Regions from separate parts of the Thermobifida sp. genome, predicted to be linked through region 1. Evidence: predicted binding sites of a transcription regulator. Region 1 holds the regulator's gene; the other holds the start of a gene.

Region 1 (4,908 bases):
GACGAGGAGCGCGGGCAGCCACCCGACACAGGCGAACACGATACCCACCAGGTGCGCGATCATCGCCCACGTACTGCCGTCCGGTGCGGGCGGCCAGGCGGCGGGGGGAACCCCCGGAGCGGTCCCGTACGGGCCGGGGGGAGGATAGCTGCCTTCCTGGTGGGGCTGCGGTGCGGGATACGCGGGATAAGGTCCTGCCCCGGGTGCGGGGGGAGTCGGCGGGGCGAACTGCGGAGGATGGTGCGGCGGGTGCGGGCCGGACTGGGGAGCGGCCCCAGAAGGTCCGGACCCCGGCTGCGCCCCCGGAGAAGGGACAGCCGGGTCGTGGTCGGGGGAGGGAGAAGACGGTGTCTCGTGCATATCTTCCCTTGGCTGGCTGGGGCACTGCCGTGGATACGCATCGCGGATCCACACAGGCAGCTTAATCAGGACGGGCTGCGGAGCGATTACAAGGAGCTTTCAGTCGTCGACCGATTCCAGCCGAGCCGCAGCAGGCCGCGACTGAAGATTTCGAGTCTGGTTGGCCCTGTGCCAGGCGCGGCCCCGCGGCGGCTTTCCGCCCTTGGGCGGAGAACGCCTCATCTGCACACCTGTGCCGCGACGCGCCACGGGTGTGCCGGGACGCCCGGCCTGCAGCCGACGCGGATAGCCTCATGCCCCGCTCCTGTTCCCACGGGCAGCGGCGGTGGGAATGGTGCTGCGGACGAGGCTGGCGGGAACAGGGCGACCGGCCCCGAAACGGCAGGGCCTGCGGCGTGGGAAATCTGGTGATGGGGAGTGAATACAGGTCCGAAGCGGGGCAAAATTCGGTTGATACCGTGCTTGGACAGACATAACGCCGCTCGGCGCCGCCGCATAGAATTAGCACTTAAGACCACGGAGTGCCAGGAGGTGAGCGCGTGCTCGACGACCGTAACGTGCTCGACGACCGTAAACTCGCGGTGCTGCGTGCCATCGTCGAAGACTACGTGTCCACGAATGAGCCCGTGGGGTCGAAAGCACTGGCCGAGCGGCACAAGCTGGGGGTTTCTCCGGCGACTATCCGCAACGACATGGTTGCGCTGGAGGAGCTGGGGTACATCGCCCAGCCGCACACCAGCGCGGGCCGGGTGCCGACGGACAAGGGCTACCGTCTGTTCGTGGACCGGCTCTCCAAGGTCAAGCCTCTGTCCAAGGCTGAGCGTCGGGCTATCGAGACGTTTCTGAGCGGGGCGCTCGACCTCGACGAGATCGTCTCCCGCACGGTGCGGCTGTTGGCGCACCTGACCCGGCAAGTGGCGATCATGCAGTACCCGTCCCTCACCCGGTCGAGCGTGCAGCACCTGGAGCTCGTGCCGCTGGGACCGCAGCGTCTTATGCTGGTGCTGATCACCAACACCGGTCGTGTCGAGCAGCGCGTCATCGACGGTCTTGCAGAGGTCTCCGACGACGTGGTCGAGAACCTGCGCGGGGCGCTGAACCGGGCTCTCGTGGGCAAGTGGCTGACCGAGGCACCGAAAGAGTTCCCGACGGTCCTCGCCCAGCTTCCGCTGGAGGAGCGGCCGATCGCCGAGTCGGTGATGTCGGTCTTGACGGAGAGCCTCGTCGAGAAGCACGAGGGGAAGGTCGTCTTCGGGGGGACCGCGAACCTCGCGGCGATGGGGTTCTCTGCCGGGCTCCGAGACGTCCTTGAAGCGCTGGAAGAAAACGTCGTCCTCATCCGTTTGCTGGGTGAGATGGGCGACGCATCGATGCTGACCGTGCGTATCGGTGCGGAGAACAACCACGAGGGCCTGCAGTCCACCTCGATTGTCGCCGCAGGGTACGGGATCGGCGATCAAACGTTGGCCAAGCTCGGGGTCGTCGGTCCAACCCGGATGGACTACCCAGGAACGATGGGAGCGGTGCGCGCAGTGGCAAGGTACGTCGGTCAGATCTTGGCGGGACAGTAAGTGGCCAGAGACTATTACGAGATCCTTGGTGTTCGCCGCGACGCGACCCAGGACGAGATCAAAAAGGCATACCGCCGGCTCGCACGTGAACTGCATCCCGACGTCAACCCCGACCCAGAGACCCAGGAGCGGTTCAAGGAAGTCGCCCAAGCCTACGAGGTGCTCTCCAACCCGGAGAAGCGCCGCATGTACGACATGGGCGTCGACCCGTTCGCGCGCGGCGGGGCAGCGGGCGGCGGAGCCACCGGCTTCGGAGCGGGCTTCCCGTTCGACGACTTGATGAACGCGTTCTTCGGGGGGAGCACGGGAACCCGCGCGGCACGCGAGCGGATGCGCCGGGGCCGGAGCATCAAGGTGCGGGTCGAGCTCGACCTCGAAGAGACCGCGTTCGGCGTCACCAAGGACATCACGTTCCCCACCGCGGTCGTGTGCAACACCTGCCAGGGTGAGGGCACGGCGCAGGGAACCCACCCCGAGACCTGCGACATGTGCGGTGGCCGCGGTGAAGTCTCCCAGGTCACTCGCTCGTTCCTCGGCCAAGTCATGACGACTCGGCCGTGCCCGCAGTGCGCGGGCCAGGGCACGATCATCCGCAACCCCTGCCCGGACTGCGCCGGGGAAGGCCGGGTCCGGGAGCGCGTCACCCGCAAAGTGCAGATCCCCGCGGGTGTCGAGGACGGGACCCAGATCCAGCTGGCGGGCGAAGGCGAGGTCGGCCCGAACGGCGGACCGCGCGGCGACATCTTCCTGGAGATCGTGGAACGCCCGCACCCGATCTTCGAACGGCGCGGCGACGACCTGCACTGCACGGTCACCGTTCCGATGACCGCGGCCGCGCTGGGGGCGACGCTGACCATCGACACCCTCGACGGCCCGGAGGAGATCGACCTGCGCCCCGGCACCAATTCCGGGCAGGTCATCACCCTGCAGTCGAAGGGCTGCCACCACCTCAACGCGCCGGGCCGCGGCGACCTGCACATCCACGTCACGGTGGAGACCCCCACCCGACTGGACGAAGAGCAGGAAGCGCTGCTGCGCAAGCTCGCGGAACTCCGCGGCGAGGACCGGCCGCCGGGCAAGTTCAGCCCGGGGCAGGGCAATTTCTTCTCCCGCATCCGTGACGCGTTCGGCGCGCGGTGACCGCCCCGGTTTTCCTGGTCGAGCCCGCGGCCCTCGACTCTGACCCCGTCGTGGTGGACGGCGCTGAGGGGCGGCACGCCGCCACGGTGCGCCGCATCGCCGTGGGTGAACCCGTGGACCTGGTCGACGGCGCGGGCCACCGGGCCCGCTGCGTGGTGACCGCGGTCGGCCGCGACACGATCACCTGCGCCGTCCAAGAGCGGGTGTTCGAGGCTGAACCGCGGCCGCGGATCACGGTCGTCCAAGCCTTGCCGAAAGGGGACCGCGGTGAGCTCGCCGTGGAAGTCATGACGGAAGCGGGCGTCGACGCCGTGGTGCCCTGGCAGGCAGAGCGCTGCATCACCCGCTGGCGGGGGGACCGTGTCGCCAGGTCGCTCACGAAATGGCGTTCCGCGGCCCGGGCTGCCGCTAAGCAGTCCCGGCGCAGCCGCATCCCCGAGGTCGCCGAACCGGTGGGGAAGGCGGGTGTCGTCGCGCTGCTGGAAAGCGCAACGCTGGGCATCGTGCTGCATGAAGAAGGCGCGGTCCGGCTTTCACAGCTGCCGCTGCCGGAAGAACTGTTCGGCCCTGCCGGGCACGCCGTCCTCGTCGTGGGGCCGGAAGGCGGGTTCAGCGACGCGGAGCTCGCAGCTTTCGAGGACGCCGGGGCGCTGCGGGCGCTGCTGGGGCCGACCGTGCTCCGCACGTCCACGGCCGGCGTGGCTGCTCTCGCGGTCCTCCAGGCCCGGTGCGGCCGCTGGTAGCCGGGCGACTCTTGGCGCGCGGCCGGCACCGGGAAGCGGTTTACTGCGGGTCGCCGCCGGACGGCGGGGGCGGGGAGGCGGTCGGCGTCTTCTCCGCTCCCGGGGAGCCAGGGGATGAGGAGCCGTTCGAGCCGTCGTCCTCGGAGGGGGACGGCGACGGCTCAGGCTCGTCCGGGACAGCCGGCGACTCCGACGGGCACGGGCGTTCCGTGGCGCGGGGGTCTGCTGCGGCACCGCTGTCTGCCCGCTCCCCCGGACTGGGGGACGCGCACGCAGAGCTTCCGAAGACGGTGGGCGGTGCTTCAGCTTCCGGAGCGGACGGCGACGCTTCCGGGGCGGCCGACGGCAGTGTGGAGGGAGCCCCGTGCACCGGAGGCGGCACGACGCCTTCGGGATCGGCCGGCGCCTGCGGTGACTGCGACGGTGTCTCTTCGGCCCGCTGGGTGTCTGAAGCGGAGACGAACGACCCTGGCAGCACCTGGTTGCGGAGCTGCGGGGTCCCGAGCAGCACTGATCCGGCGATCAGCACCGCGGCGCCCACGGCGACGACCGGACGGAACCATGCCAGTCCTGTCCAGGGGAACAGGCTCCGGCGCTCGGTGCGGGCCCGGATCCGTTCCAGCGCGTCGTGGGAGATGGGAATGTCGTCGGCCGCGGCGTGCAAGGCAGCCCTGAGCCGCTTTTCGAAGTCGTCGAATTCTTCGGTCATTTCGTCTGCTCCAGGAGCTTGCGGAGCGTGGAGATACCGCGTGCCGTGTGGCTCTTCACCGCGCCACGGCTGATGCCCATGGCGTCGGCGATCTGAGCTTCGGAGAGGTCTCCGTAGTACCGCAGGACGATGGCCTCCCGCTGCCGCGTCGGTAACGCGCGCAGCGCGTTGACCACCTCGGCGCGCTCCAGTTCGTTAAGTGCACCGTGCTCAGCACTGGGGGCGTCGGGAAGCGCCTTGGGTGCGTGCTTCTCGACAACGGCTCGGTGCCGCAGGACCGACCGGGCTTTGTTGACCACCGCTTGCCGCAGATAGGAAAGCGCTTTGTTGGGGTCGCGGAGCCGCCGCCACGCCCCGTGCATGGCGACGAACGCGTCCTGTACGA
Region 2 (4,908 bases), on a different contig from region 1:
GATCGCATCCTGTGTTTTCTGCTCCGAGAGATGCTCTTGGGCGGCCCGGGAGAGCAGCTCCCGCATGCGATCAGAGATCCCGGTCTGACCTCCCCCGCTGAGGAAGTTGTGGTTGGTCTGTTCCACCGAGGTGCTCCTTTAGATGTGGCACTTCCCCGCCCGTCAGTGGCTCAGGGCGGGGAGTCCTCGCGAGGTCCGACGGTGCCGTGGACATCCACGTCGTGACAGATCAGAGTCTTGTCCCTACTCAGAGTCGTGATGGGTTGCTAGAAGAAACCCACCAAAAGGGGGTAAAAGTAGCCGCCGGACTAATCGCGAGTTGAGGGGAGAAACATTCAGCGCGGCCAGTCTAACGACAGACCAGCCGTTGTCTCATGAGACGGCGAAAGAACTATACATACCGTTATGTACAGCGATACCGCGGCAGAAGAGCGCTCACGGTGACCCACCGTCCTCACCTGCGGCAACCTCGGCGCACAACAGGCAGTACGGCCGGGAGCCGAACCGGGTCAGCACCACCACGGCCGTCTCCGACCCGCGCAGCTTCAAGTCGCGGCGCAGCCGTTCCACGTCGACTGCGGAGCCGCGCTTCTTGATGGTCACCGTGCCCACGTTCCGCTCTCGCAGCGCGGCCCGCAGCCGCTTCAAGGAGAAGGGCATCACCTCGCGCACCTCGTAGACCTGGCATAACGGGGTGCGGACCAGGGAGTCGGAGGTGAGGTAGGCGATCGCGGGGTCGAGCAGCGACCCGTTGACCGCTGCCGCGGCCTCGGCCACCAGGTGGGACCGGACCACCGCGTTGTCCGGCTCGTACAGGTAGCGCAGCGGCCGGGAGAGGGGAGGCGTGCCCAGGCGGTGGTCGACCACCGTGATGATCTCCACTTCGCCGGAGCCGGGCTTGGTACGCACCAGGGTGGCCTGCCGGGAAGGGGCCCCCTCGGCGAGTGCCCCGAACCACAGCGTGGTCTCTTTGACCTCCCGGTCCACGGAGATCCACTCGGCGGCGGTGCCGTCGGGGATCGACTCGTGCGGCAGTCCCGGCGCGGCTTTGACACATCCGGCTGGGGCGGCCTGGGCCAGGGCCACGACCGTGTCCCAGGCGGGGGAGTAGGCGCGCGGGTCGAAGACCCGGCCGCGGTGGCTGCGCCGCGCGGGGTCACAGAACACAGCCGCGTACTCCGCAGAGCGGACCTGGGTGGCGTCGCCGAGCCGCACCTGGGCGCGCCCGGCCAGGCCCGCGGCCGCGATGTTCGCTTCGGCGACGGCGACCGTGAGCGGGTCCTGGTCGACGCCTTCCACGGACAGTCCGGCCCGGGCTAGCGCGAGCAGGTCTGCGCCGATGCCGCAGCACAGGTCCGCGACGGGGGCGGTGGCGCTGGCGACGCGGTCGGCGATGCGGCGGGCCCGGTAGGCCGCCACCGGGGCCCGGGTGGCCTGTTCCAGGCCTGCAGGGGTGAAGAACATCTGGTCGGCGAGCGGGCCGAACTTCGCTTTGGCGCGACTGCGCAACCGGACTTGGGTGAGGAGCGCGTGGACGAGTGCCGCGGCCTCTTCCTCAGGGAGCTCGGCGAGGGCTGGGTGGCGGCGCAGCCGGTCCACTGCCCGCAGCGGGTCGGCTGCCGACTCGCCCGGGGCCACTTCACCAAGCAGGCGTTCCCCCACCGGACTGCGTAAAGCGAGAAAGCCTGCCAGCTCCCTGTTTGTCACGTTCGTGTTCCCCTGTGACCTGTTGTTTGACGACCCCGATGGGCGCCACTACTGTTTCGTATTGGCACTCTCAAGGGTAGAGTGCTAATCGCGACGAGGTTGGTCTGGCACCCGCGACGGCAGGCCGCCGTGGTCGTCCCTTTTGTCTGCATGCCATTCATCGTTCAGAAATTCTGAAGGGGGAGGTCACACCGTGTCGACCGCCACCAAGATTGTGCTGAAGCCGCTCGAGGACCGCGTCGTCGTCCAGCCTCTGGAGGCCGAGCAGACCACCGCGTCCGGCCTGGTCATCCCGGACACCGCCAAGGAGAAGCCCCAGGAAGGCAAGGTCCTCGCTGTGGGCCCGGGCCGTTGGGACGACGAGGGCAGCAAGCGCATCCCGCTGGATGTCAAGGAGGGCGACATCGTCCTCTACAGCAAGTACGGCGGCACCGAGGTCAAGTACGACGGTGAGGAGTACCTGGTGCTCTCCGCTCGCGACCTGCTCGCGGTCGTTGAGAAGTAAGCCACGGAACATCCTTCCGAGCAAGGTGTGACTGCGCGCGGGCGGGACCACCCGCCCGCGCGCTTTCCGTGTGGCCGCGCTGTGCCTGAGCCGGCGCGGCCGGTGCACCGCAGTCGATCTCAGCACTATCCGAGGAAGTCCAATGCCCAAAATCCTGGAGTTCGACGAGTCTGCGCGGCGCGCTCTGGAACGCGGTGTGAACCGCCTCGCTGACGCCGTCAAGGTGACGCTCGGCCCGAAGGGCCGCAACGTCGTCATCGACAAGAAGTGGGGTGCCCCGACCATCACCAACGACGGTGTCACCGTCGCCCGCGAGGTGGAGCTGGAGGACCCCTACGAGAACCTGGGCGCCCAGCTCGTCAAGGAAGTCGCCACCAAGACCAACGACGCGGCCGGTGACGGTACGACCACCGCGACGGTGCTCGCCCAGGCGCTCGTCAACGAAGGGCTGCGCAGTGTTGCCGCGGGTGCCTCGCCCATCCTGCTGAAGCGGGGCATCGACGCCGCCGCCCAGGCGGTCTCCGAGACTCTGCTGTCGCGGGCCCGCGAGATCGACGAGCGCGGCGACATCGCCTACGTGGCCACCAACTCCGCGCAGGACAAGCAGATCGGTGAGCTGATCGCCGAGGCCTTCGACAAGGTCGGCAAGGACGGGGTCATCACCGTCGAAGAGTCGCAGACCTTCGGTATGGACCTGGAGTTCACGGAGGGTCTGCAGTTCGACAAGGGCTACATTTCGCCCTACTTCGTCACCGACCCGGACCGCCAGGAGGCGGTGCTCGAGGACGCGCTGATCCTGATCCACCAGGGCAAGATCAGCAACCTCGCCGAGCTGCTGCCGCTGCTGGAGAAGATCGTCCAGACCAAGAAGCCGCTGCTCATCATCGCCGAGGACGTGGAGGGCGACGCGCTGGGCGCGCTCGTGCTCAACAAGATGCGCGGCACGCTGTCCGTGGCCGCGGTCAAGGCCCCCGGCTTCGGTGAGCGCCGCAAGGCCATGCTCCAGGACATCGCGATCCTCACCGGCGGCCAGGTCATCGCTGAAGAGGTCGGCCTGACCCTGGAGAACGCTGAGCTCGACGTGCTCGGCAAGGCCCGCCGCATCACCGTCACCAAGGACACCACCACCATCGTGGACGGTGCCGGAGACCAGTCCGAGGTCAACGACCGCATCAACCAGATCCGCAAGGAGATCGAGGCCACCGACTCTGACTGGGACCGCGAGAAGCTCCAGGAGCGGCTGGCCAAGCTCGCGGGCGGTGTCTGCGTGCTGCGGGTGGGCGCCGCGACCGAGGTCGAGCTCAAGGAGCGCAAGCACCGTCTCGAGGACGCCATCTCCGCGACCCGCGCGGCCGTGGAGGAAGGCATCATCGCCGGCGGCGGCTCCGCCCTGGTGCACGCCGCGAAGACCCTGGAAGGCGACCTGGGCCGGACCGGTGACGAGGCCACCGGTGTGGCGATCGTGCGCCGTGCGCTGGTGGCGCCGGCCCGCTGGATCGCCAACAACGCGGGCGCCGAAGGCAACGTGGTCGTCTCCCGGATCGCGGAACTGGAGCCCGGCCACGGATACAACGCGGCGACCGGGGAGTACGGCGACCTGGTGGCGCAGGGCATCATCGACCCGGTGAAGGTCACCCGGTCTGCGGTGCAGAACGCCGCGTCCATCGCCGGCATGCTGCTGACCACCGAGGCGCTGGTCGTGGAGAAGCCCGAGGAGGAAGAGAACGCCGAGGGCGGCCACGGCCACAGCCACTGATCCGAGGCCTCTCCCGTCACGGGAAGCAGCGGGCCTTTACCACGCGTGTCCCGGGTCTACCCCCGGGACACGCGTGGTGTCCCGCGAGAATAGTCCCAAATGTAACCATTCTGTTGTCTCGAATCGTGGCGAGTGAGTCTCCGCCAGTGGGCATCATTCGATATGTGAGGGATCTACGCGTCGCGGAAGGCACGCCACCATCTCACCGGCAGGCCACCCGCCCGCGGGCAGACGACGCAGAGCTCAACCACCTCACCTCGCTGGCGGCCCAAGGGGACGACGGCGCGGTGGACTCGCTGATCCGCGAAGTCCATCCCATGGTGGTGCGCTACTGCCGTGCCCGGCTGTCCCGCGTCCCCGGTTCCACCCACGACTTCGACGACGTGGCCCAAGAGGTGTGCCTCGCCCTGCTGTCCGCGCTGCCGCGCTACCGGGACATGGGGCGCCCTTTCGCTTCTTTTGTTTTCGGCATCGCCGCCCACAAGGTCGCTGATGCCCTGCGCGGCCGCACCCGCGCCGACGTTCCCACCGACTCGGTGCCCGACCACCCCGACGAATCACCCGGACCGGAAGAGTCCGCGGTCCGCATCGTCGAAGCAGAACAGGCCCGAGAACTCCTCAGCACACTCCCCGAACAGCAGCGCCGCCTCCTGTCCCTGCGCGTGATCGCGGGCCTGTCCGCGGACGAGACCGGGCACGCCCTCGGCATGTCTCCCGGCGCGGTCCGGGTCGCCCAGCACCGCGCACTGGCCCGGCTGCGCCGTGCCGCGCACCGACTGCGCTGAGTTTTCTCCCTGCGGTTTGTGAGAGTCCTGACGCCGTCCACCGGCCACAGCGAGTGGTTCATGAGCCCTAGGATGAGGCAAGGGAAGCTGCCGCTTGGGTTGGAAGGTGTCATGTCGCTCAAACCAACAGGAGACCAGGAGGAGTTCCAGAAAGT

Evidence for each region. The regulator HrcA, encoded in region 1, represses chaperone genes, less so after heat shock. The targets are predictions, from matches to a motif close to TTGGCACTCTCNNNNNGAGAGTGCCAA.
Region 2: a site for HrcA is predicted at 1,769-1,795, ahead of groES (co-chaperone GroES). Genes of this name have one in related genera too.

The regions. Positions count from the first base shown of each region.
Region 1 covers NZ_PITY01000020.1:43,275-48,182, reverse strand. Annotated here, with positions in the region: gene CW348_RS05395 (DUF4870 domain-containing protein) at 1-63, opposite strand, end outside; gene hrcA (heat-inducible transcriptional repressor HrcA) at 918-1,931, shown strand; gene dnaJ (molecular chaperone DnaJ) at 1,932-3,071, shown strand; gene CW348_RS05380 (16S rRNA (uracil(1498)-N(3))-methyltransferase) at 3,068-3,814, shown strand; gene CW348_RS05375 (hypothetical protein) at 3,855-4,523, opposite strand; gene CW348_RS05370 (SigE family RNA polymerase sigma factor) at 4,520-4,908, opposite strand, start outside.
Region 2 covers NZ_PITY01000011.1:18,296-23,203, forward strand. Annotated here, with positions in the region: gene CW348_RS01085 (hypothetical protein) at 1-126, opposite strand, end outside; gene CW348_RS01090 (class I SAM-dependent methyltransferase) at 436-1,707, opposite strand; gene groES (co-chaperone GroES) at 1,901-2,212, shown strand; gene groL (chaperonin GroEL) at 2,355-3,968, shown strand; gene CW348_RS01105 (sigma-70 family RNA polymerase sigma factor) at 4,133-4,753, shown strand; gene guaB (IMP dehydrogenase) at 4,865-4,908, shown strand, end outside.